3 regions of the Bacillus rugosus genome follow, and region 1 is predicted to be linked to each of the others. Evidence: riboswitches for the same ligand, from Rfam matches in the RefSeq annotation. Region 1 holds a riboswitch; each other region holds the start of a gene.
What was found. Region 1 has a riboswitch for thiamine pyrophosphate ahead of thiT (energy-coupled thiamine transporter ThiT). Riboswitches for the same ligand answer to the same signal wherever they lie in the genome.
Positions count from the first base shown of each region.

Region 2: another riboswitch for thiamine pyrophosphate. It lies ahead of thiC (phosphomethylpyrimidine synthase ThiC); the one in region 1 lies ahead of thiT (energy-coupled thiamine transporter ThiT).
Region 3: another riboswitch for thiamine pyrophosphate. It lies ahead of thiU (YkoF family thiamine-binding protein); the one in region 1 lies ahead of thiT (energy-coupled thiamine transporter ThiT).

Region 1 covers NZ_CP096590.1:3,054,536-3,057,815, reverse strand. The annotation lists gene floT (flotillin lipid rafts scaffold protein FloT) at 1-622, shown strand, start outside; gene M0696_RS15585 (GNAT family N-acetyltransferase) at 640-1,161, shown strand; gene thiT (energy-coupled thiamine transporter ThiT) at 1,203-1,781, opposite strand; TPP riboswitch at 1,882-1,983, opposite strand; rRNA gene M0696_RS15575 (16S ribosomal RNA) at 2,443-3,280, shown strand, end outside.
Region 2 covers NZ_CP096590.1:991,365-994,644, forward strand. The annotation lists gene M0696_RS04985 (sporulation protein) at 1-41, opposite strand, end outside; gene M0696_RS04990 (hypothetical protein) at 180-383, shown strand; gene M0696_RS04995 (spore coat protein) at 401-682, opposite strand; gene M0696_RS05000 (Type 1 glutamine amidotransferase-like domain-containing protein) at 808-1,500, shown strand; TPP riboswitch at 1,569-1,676, shown strand; gene thiC (phosphomethylpyrimidine synthase ThiC) at 1,807-3,280, shown strand, end outside.
Region 3 covers NZ_CP096590.1:1,414,094-1,417,373, forward strand. The annotation lists gene M0696_RS07240 (ABC transporter ATP-binding protein) at 1-359, opposite strand, end outside; gene M0696_RS07245 (ECF transporter S component) at 346-945, opposite strand; gene thiU (YkoF family thiamine-binding protein) at 947-1,549, opposite strand; TPP riboswitch at 1,645-1,757, opposite strand; gene ykoG (two-component system response regulator YkoG) at 1,859-2,545, shown strand; gene ykoH (two-component system sensor histidine kinase YkoH) at 2,549-3,280, shown strand, end outside.

The DNA of each region.
Region 1 (3,280 bases):
AGAAATTCTTCGCCGTGAACGTCAATATGACTCTGAGGTTAAGAAAAAAGCCGATGCAGATCGTTATTCAGTCGAGCAGTCCGCAGCAGCTGAGAAAGCAAAACAGCTCGCTGAAGCCGATGCCAAGAAATACAGTATAGAAGCAATGGCGAAGGCTGAGGCGGAAAAAGTCAGAATTGACGGGCTGGCAAAAGCAGAAGCTGAAAAAGCAAAAGGGGAAACAGAAGCAGAGGTTATCCGCCTAAAAGGTCTGGCAGAAGCGGAAGCAAAAGAGAAAATTGCGGCTGCCTTTGAACAGTACGGGCAGGCGGCGATTTTCGATATGATCGTAAAAATGCTTCCGGAATACGCGAAACAAGCAGCGGCACCTCTTTCAAATATTGATAAAATCACCGTTGTTGATACAGGAGGAAGCGGTGAGTCAAGCGGCGCCAACAAAGTAACCAGCTATGCGACGAACTTAATGTCAAGCCTGCAAGAAAGCTTAAAAGCATCGTCGGGAATTGACGTAAAAGAAATGATCGAGAACTTTTCAGGAAAAGGAAACGTAAAACAAAGCATTAACGAATTAACAAATGAAATAAAAGACGCAAAAACGGTCCAAAACCAGAATAATGACTAAGGAAAGGATACCAGTGGATGGTAACTGTACGAGAAGCAAAGTTAGAGGATATAAAGGACATTGCAAAAGTGCATGTAGACAGCTGGAGGACAACATATCAAGGAATTGTCCCGGCTGAATACTTAAACAGTCTGAACTACAAGGAATTTGAAGACAAATGGAAAAGTCGCTCGTTAAAAGGTGTATTTGTGGCTCACGATGACAAAGGCTCAATATTCGGCTTTGCTTCATTTGGACCTATTCGCTCTGAACAAGAAGGCTATGACGGCGAGCTATACGCTATTTACCTTTTAGAAGAGCATCAGCGGCAAGGTGCAGGCAGAGCGCTCTTAGCAAAAGGAGCGGAGTTTTTGCTTCATCATGGCTTTTCGAGTATGTTTGCTTGGGTCATTCAGGAGAACCCCTCAATTACATTTTATCAGGCCTATTCACCTGAAAGAGTAGCGGAGGATAGCTTTGAAATCGCAGGAGAAAGGCTGAAAGAAGTAGGGTTTGGCTGGCCGGATCTTTCTGCTTTGAAAACAGTTCTTAATAGATAACAAAAAACACCCCCCAGCGAACTGCGCTGGGGGGTGTCATGTTAAGCTTTGTCAGTTTTGAGCAAACGGGGTGCAGTCATAAATAATAAACAAAGGACAATTGCACAGATGATGAATGAAGGAACCATATAAGTAGCATTATAAGTTAAAGAATAAATCCATACCGGCGTTCCTTTTGGAGCATAGCTGCCGAAAAACACTGCCCCTGAAATGACATGCGCGGCATAGCGCAGGAAACTGCCGATGAATACTGCGCTGACTACTGAAACAATCAGCTTCCCTTTTGTTTTTAAAACAGCGGCTTTACGTACAGAAGAAGCGAAACATCCACTTATTCCGATAGCTGCGAACGCGACAATGTAATCTAACAATAGCTGTATAGGATGTTGTGCGAATAAGTTTCCGATTGCTATTTGAACCAGACCTGTCAGCAGGCCGGTAGTAAGACCTGCTTTGACACCCCACCGAAACGAAATCAAAAAGATCGGAATCATCATGATAGAGACCGAGCCTCCTTGAGGCATTCTAAGAAACATTCCTGAGACGATGTCTAAAATAACAGCAGCTGCAGTCATAATTGCAATTTCAATAAGGCGAACCAGTTGCTTAGATTGATTCATAAAAATCCCCTTTCATTGATAGACAATCCAAAAGGACAACAAAAAAGCAGCACGCGGAAGGATGAGAAAAGTTCCACGCACTGCTTTACGAGCTGCAATTCATTTGACTTTGCCACATCCCTACGCCAGCGTTAACTAACAGGTTCAAAGGGTCAGAACGATACCGCTCACTCTCAGCTTTAATGCTCCCCTTGTGGTCATCAATATTTAATTCGTTTCTACTATACAAGAAAAAGAAAAAAACAACAAGATCATACTACATGATGTATATGTTCTTTTAAAATAGTTATATGATAAATATGACATGACGAGAATTATAGTTTATTTGTTTTATAGAATTTTTTTTGAAAAAACTATTGCAATAAATAAATACAGGTGTTATATTATTAAACGTCGCTGATGAACAGCAGACAAAACAAGAAGCTTCAAAACAATTTGAAAAAAGTTGTTGACAAAAAATAAGCTGAATGTTATATTATTAAAGCTGCTTCATTGAGAGGCAACAGAATGATCTTTGAAAACTAAACAAGACAAAACGTGCCTGTTAATTCATTTTTATAAAATCGCACAGCGATGTGCGTAGTCAGTCAAACTAGGACCTGCACGATGCAGGTCGCACAGGCGTCGCCGCAGGATGCGGTGAACTTAACCTGTGATCCATTTATCGGAGAGTTTGATCCTGGCTCAGGACGAACGCTGGCGGCGTGCCTAATACATGCAAGTCGAGCGGACAGATGGGAGCTTGCTCCCTGATGTTAGCGGCGGACGGGTGAGTAACACGTGGGTAACCTGCCTGTAAGACTGGGACAACTCCGGGAAACCGGGGCTAATACCGGATGCTTGTTTGAACCGCATGGTTCAAACATAAAAGGTGGCTTCGGCTACCACTTACAGATGGACCCGCGGCGCATTAGCTAGTTGGTGAGGTAATGGCTCACCAAGGCAACGATGCGTAGCCGACCTGAGAGGGTGATCGGCCACACTGGGACTGAGACACGGCCCAGACTCCTACGGGAGGCAGCAGTAGGGAATCTTCCGCAATGGACGAAAGTCTGACGGAGCAACGCCGCGTGAGTGATGAAGGTTTTCGGATCGTAAAGCTCTGTTGTTAGGGAAGAACAAGTACCGTTCGAATAGGGCGGTACCTTGACGGTACCTAACCAGAAAGCCACGGCTAACTACGTGCCAGCAGCCGCGGTAATACGTAGGTGGCAAGCGTTGTCCGGAATTATTGGGCGTAAAGGGCTCGCAGGCGGTTTCTTAAGTCTGATGTGAAAGCCCCCGGCTCAACCGGGGAGGGTCATTGGAAACTGGGGAACTTGAGTGCAGAAGAGGAGAGTGGAATTCCACGTGTAGCGGTGAAATGCGTAGAGATGTGGAGGAACACCAGTGGCGAAGGCGACTCTCTGGTCTGTAACTGACGCTGAGGAGCGAAAGCGTGGGGAGCGAACAGGATTAGATACCCTGGTAGTCCACGCCGTAAACGATGAGTGCTAAGT
Region 2 (3,280 bases), 2.1 Mb from region 1:
CCGATACCAGCACTTGCCGCAAGCTTCTTAAAAAATGACATGTTAGATCTTCCCCTTTTTCTTTTTCTCAACAGATATACGTAAGAAAGAGAAAAAAGATTCGTTTGATTCGTACTTTTTACCTATTATTCGTCCGGCCTAGGGACAGACTAAGAATAATATTGAAAACAAAGGAGCGGATTGAAATGGATAAAGAAAGTATGGTTGCTGATGAATTACACAGAATGTTTTTGGCTGGTGAGCTGCAAATCACGGTAGAGGAGGATATAAACAATATTTCCGAAAGGTTGAGAAACGGAGATCTCAGTTTAGACCGATTAAGCGGTGAAGACGCGTTTATAAAAGAAACTGTAAACGAGGCTTTAAGAAGAGTGGAGCAATAAAATGAAGAGACGGGATCTCAGAGATACCGTCTTTTTTGTATGACTTTGTTACAGTTCTCTGCAAGATAAAGTGAATCGATTTGAAATGGTTTATCCAGTAGCCAGCCTTTTTCCATCAGGAGGTCAGATAGTTCTCTATGCAGATGAACAGCTGCATCTAATTGATCATACAACGCTGTTCTGAGGTCGGGGTTAGTTGTTTCTGTTATTGCGACCATGTACTTTTTAATGCTGGTTTTTATTGTTGTTAAGCAAACAAGAATCATTATAGGTCTGGTAGAGACTAAGAAATCGTTCAATGGCTTCACCTCCTGTTATGTCAGGGATTTTATCTCCTAGATTTTCCTATTAAGTATTTAACCTTGTATCATGCATTTATACAAAATGCTATAATGAGTAACAAATTTTTCCGGGGAGTGGGATGATGAAACAGATTATTGCAATGGATGGCCGGGGTTTTTCGATGGAGCCGGAAAATTTGGCCCTCGATCAATACATCATCAATCAATCGGAACGGAAGCCGCCTCGCATTTGTTTTTTGCCGACGGCGAGCGGTGATTCCCAAAATTATGTTCAGCGATTTTATCATGCATTTCAAACACTGGATTGTGTGCCGTCTCATTTATCCTTATTTAAGCCGCCGTCAACAGATTTAACTTCTTTTGTTATGGAAAAGGACGTGATTTATGTTGGCGGGGGGAGTACGCGGAACATGCTTGTGCTGTGGAAGGAGTGGGGGCTGGATCTTATTCTTAGAGAGGCATGGAAGAACGGTGTGATTTTAGCTGGATTAAGTGCCGGTGCGATCTGCTGGTTTGAAGAAGGGGTGACAGATTCAGCCGGACCGCTGACAAGCATGAAAAGTTTAGGTTTTTTGCAAGGGAGCTTCTGTCCTCATTATGACGGTGAAAAGGATCGGAGACCGATATACCACCAGCTGATATCTAACGAATTCTTGTGCGATGGCTATGCGGCGGACGACGGAGCGGCTCTTCATTTCATAAATGAACAGCTGTTTCAGATAGTGAGTTCAAGACAGGATGCAAAGGCATATCGGGTGATGAAGGGTGAACATGACATATCTGAAACCCCGCTGCCCGTCAGATATTTAGGGTGAATTGGCTGAATATTTTCTACATTTCTCTTTTTTTCAGATTGTTTTTATGTTAAGATGAGTGCGAAATCAATAGTTACTGGGGGTGCCCGCTTTCGGGCTGAGAGAGAAGGTAAGCTTCTTAACCCTTTGGACCTGATCTGGTTCGTACCAGCGTGGGGAAGTAGAGGAATAGCTTTTATTATTGTCGTGTGGGCAATAATATGTTTCTTTCTGACTGCAACCGGGTTCATTATTTGAATCCGGTTTTTTGTGCTGGTTATGGGCTTGATTTTGTCCTTTCAAACGAAGAGAGGGGAAGGATCAGTGATGCAAAACGATTCAGTGCAGCAAGCCAACATTTCCATTATGTCGAGTTTTTCGGGGAGCAAGAAAGTGTATGTGGAGGGTTCTTCTTCGGACATTCAAGTGCCGATGAGGGAAATTGCATTAAGTCCGACGACTGGGTCGTTCGGCGAAGAGGAAAACGCGCCTGTGCGTGTTTATGATACAAGCGGACCGTATACGGATCCTGAGGTGACCATCAATATTCAAGAAGGATTAAAGCCTCTCCGCCAAAAATGGATCACAGAGCGCGGCGATGTCGAAGAATATGAAGGACGGGCGATAAAACCAGAAGATAACGGTTATAAAAAAGCAAATCCAAACGTAAGCTACCCAGGACTAAAGCGGAAACCGCTGAGGGCGAAAGCTGGCCAAAATGTCACTCAAATGCATTATGCCAAAAAGGGGATGATTACACCTGAGATGGAGTTTATCGCAATTCGCGAGCATGTGTCTCCTGAATTTGTCAGAGATGAGGTAGCAAGCGGCCGGGCGATCATTCCTTCAAATATTAATCACCCTGAAAGTGAACCAATGATTATCGGCCGGAATTTCCATGTGAAGATTAATGCGAATATCGGGAATTCAGCGGTTACGTCATCCATTGAAGAAGAAGTGGAAAAAATGACGTGGGCCATCCGCTGGGGAGCGGATACAATGATGGATCTTTCTACCGGAAAAGACATTCATACGACGCGTGAATGGATTATCCGCAATTGCCCTGTGCCTGTTGGAACTGTTCCGATTTATCAGGCGCTTGAAAAAGTAAACGGTGTAGCGGAGGATTTAACGTGGGAGATTTATCGTGATACACTGATCGAGCAGGCAGAGCAGGGAGTGGATTATTTTACGATACACGCTGGTGTTTTGCTTCGGTATGTGCCGCTGACTGCCAAACGGACAACTGGAATCGTGTCACGCGGGGGAGCGATTATGGCGCAGTGGTGTCTGGCTCATCATCAGGAAAGCTTTCTGTATACACATTTTGAAGAAATCTGCGAAATCATGAAAACGTATGATATTGCTTTTTCTCTTGGGGATGGTCTGCGTCCCGGATCAATCGCTGATGCCAATGACGAAGCGCAGTTTGCTGAATTAGAGACGCTTGGAGAGCTGACGCAAATTGCCTGGAAGCATGATGTTCAGGTAATGATTGAGGGACCGGGGCATGTGCCGATGCATAAAATCAAAGAGAACGTCGATAAACAAATGGACATTTGTAAAGAAGCGCCTTTTTACACCTTGGGGCCGCTGACGACAGATATTGCGCCGGGCTATGACCATATTACTTCAGCGATTGGAGCGGCGATGATCGGCTGGTATGGAACAGCAATGCTTTGTTATGTAACGCCCAAGGAGCATTTGGGACTGCCAAACCGTGATGATGTTCGTGAAGGGGTCATTACATATAAAATTGCTGCGCACGCGGCAGACCTTGCCAAAGGGCATCCCGGAGCAC
Region 3 (3,280 bases), 1.6 Mb from region 1:
ATCTGCAGATTTTCCAGCCCGAAAGCGATTTCGTCTTCCACTGTCAGCATGCAAAACTGCTGATCAGGGTCCTGAAAGACGACCCCGGCATGCTGAGCAATCGTTTCGGAGGTTTCAGCGCCTGTGACCGGCTTTTGAAATAAAAATACATGTCCGGACTGGATGCCATCGCAAGCCTCCGGGTAAAGACCGTTTAAACAAAGGGCGAGCGAGCTTTTTCCGCACCCGCTCGGCCCTAGCAATAAAGCGCATTCCCCTTTTTGAAGCTCAAACGAAATGTTTTGAAATACCGGTTTCTCGTCTTCTTCATAAGAGAAGCTGAGCTGGTCAACCGTCAGGAACTCATCAAAGGCTTGCATGTTCTGATGCCCGCTTCCGTTGCTTTTTCAGTTCCTTTCCGAGTGCCATTCCGTTTAACACACCCGTATAAGCGAGAGAGTCACTGACAGCTTTTCCGAGCAGCCCCGCAAGCAACGCGCCGGAAATCAGGCGGATCACAAGCATAATGAGAAGATAACCTGGTGAATAGGCTGCATAGCCAGAAACAAAAAGATCATAGATAAAACTGGCTACTGAAGATCCCATTCCTGCCAGCAGAAGTACAGGAAGAGAGTATGCTTTCCAGCGTGTCGCGAGAAATACAGCCTCAGCTCCGAGACCTTGAACAATGCCGATGACGATGACCATTGGGCCGGACGGGTTTCCAAGCAGGCACTCAACGAGAGCGGCAATGATTTCAGAAACTAGTGCTGCACCCGGTTTTCGAATAATGTACGCGGCGATGACAGAAACGATAAACCAAATGCCGTAAATCGGTTCATAGGCGATTGGCCCGAACATACCTGCAAGTACGTTTCCAAAATGCGTAAATAATAAATAAACAACGGCAAATACGATACTGATAACGGACATGATGACAATTTCTTTTACTTTCCAGCTTTTCATTTTATCCCTGCTTTCTGTTTTTTCTTGATGGACTGTTAGCCGAGAGATTCACAGTCATGGTTACGTGGTTTGTTTGCTGTTCAGCCATGCGGAAAACGGCCTCCAGTGTCCTGAATACGTCATGCGCATCCCCGTCAAGCTCGCTCGCGTAATGAACACCCTGTACGAAAGTGCCTTCTGCTTTCGCAATGTCGACAGCATCCATGATCAAGCTCATATAATCCGGCTCATTCATCGGATAAAGCGCAAATTGGCATGGTGCTTCCGCGTTCAGGCTTCGGACAGCATCTTCATTGGCACGCTTATCGCCTTCGGAAAGATATGTATCTCCCTGTGTATCGCCCGGGCATCCGATGGAAAACGTGCCGTTCACGACGATGTGTTTTTCGCTATTCGCCGCATAAAGGTAAATGGCTTTGGCAGCGTCGAATACATGATCAATTGAACCGCGCAGAACTGTGCTGATATGGTCGGTTTTCGTCCATACCTTAGATGTGTCTGTTTTTTTCAGCGCAGATTTGATCACACTGATAAAATCATCCGTCATCGGATATAAAGAGAAGCGAAAACCGGCGATTCTGCTTGTACCGCAAATATGTTCCATTTCTCCGACCTCCTGTTTTTTTGGTAAAATAAAAAACTGCATATCCTAAGGGAATATGCAGTCATAGATCGATTAAGCGCACAAAAAATACACCATTCGGTCAACCTGCACTTCCCCACGCTGGTATTATCCAGATCGGGTCATAAGGGATCAAAGCGCGTTTCTCCCGCGCTTTATCTCAGCCAAAACAGCACCCCTAGTGCTTTCCGTATACAATTTTTTATTTTGACATCATAATAGATGATAAGAATCATTTTGTAAACAATGAAATCATTTTTTTCATATAGGGACAGGGGAGGATGATCAGTTTTGGATAAAGGGCACATATTAATTGTGGAAGATGAAGAAAAAATCGCCAGGGTAATCCAGCTTGAACTGGAATATGAAGGATATAGCGTCACCATCAAACACAATGGCACAGAAGGACTGAATGCGGCCGCGGATGGCGGGTATTCCTTAGTGCTTCTTGATGTCATGCTTCCGGGGCTTAGCGGCCTGGAAGTACTGCGCCGCTTGAGAAAAACGGATCAGCAGACACCGGTCATTTTATTAACGGCGCGCGACAGTATACCTGATAAGGTAACAGGGTTGGACATCGGAGCGAATGACTATGTCACCAAACCATTTGAAATTGAGGAATTACTTGCGAGAATCAGGGCGGCGTTGCGCCAAAATGGCACAAAAACAGAAGATGTTGGCACTTTTCTTACATATGATGACTTGCGGGTGAACGAAAAAACACGTGAAGTGAGACGCGGAGACAAAGAGGTAGAATTAACGCCGCGTGAATTTGATTTGCTCGTCTATATGCTGAAGCATCCGCAGCAAGTGCTGACACGGGAGCAGATTTTAAACACAGTATGGGGATTTGATTATATCGGTGATACAAATGTGGTGGACGTCTACATTAGATACATCAGAAAAAAACTGGACTACCCTTACGAAAAACAGCTGATCCATACTGTTCGCGGGGTCGGCTATGCCATTAAGGGGTAAACGATGAAGCTGAAGACCAAGATTCATCTGTACACAACAATATCGCTATTGATTTTATTAATTTTGGTTCATACCGCAGTCTATCTCATTTTTTCGTCCGCGCTGACATCAAAGGATGCGTCCCGGCTTGCAGATGAGACGGATAACATTGCAGAAGCGCTGCATGCTGCTGAAACAGAAGGAGTCGCTTTGCAGGACATGCTACAGGCCTATCTTCCGGCAAACGGCATGGTCCGTGTAGTGAATGGTGATCAAAAAGCCGTCATGACCATGACAAAAGAAAAAGCATATAAAGATGTTCCTCTCGCTTTTCATAGCGGTGAAACGGCAGATGTAAGGAAACATGACGGCAAACTGTTTGCTGAAGCTGCTGTTCCGGTTATTTGGACCGATGGGCAAGTGGTATCTCTTCAGCTGGTTGAAAGGCTGGAGAACACAGAAGAGAGTCTGTTTCTGCTGAAAATCATCTTAATCGCTGCAAGCGCTGCTGTCTGTATCGCTTCTTTTTTTGCGGGAAGCTTGCTCGCCCGCCGTATCATCAATCCGATCAGACGATTAATGATGACGATGAAAGACATACAGCGGGAGAAAGCATTCAAAACGATTTCCTTGGAAGGACAGTCGCACGACGAGTTATATGAAATGGGGCTGACATTTAATGAGATGGCGATGATGCTGAAAGAGCATTACGATAAACAGCAGCAGTTCATTCAAGATGCTTCACACGAATTGAAA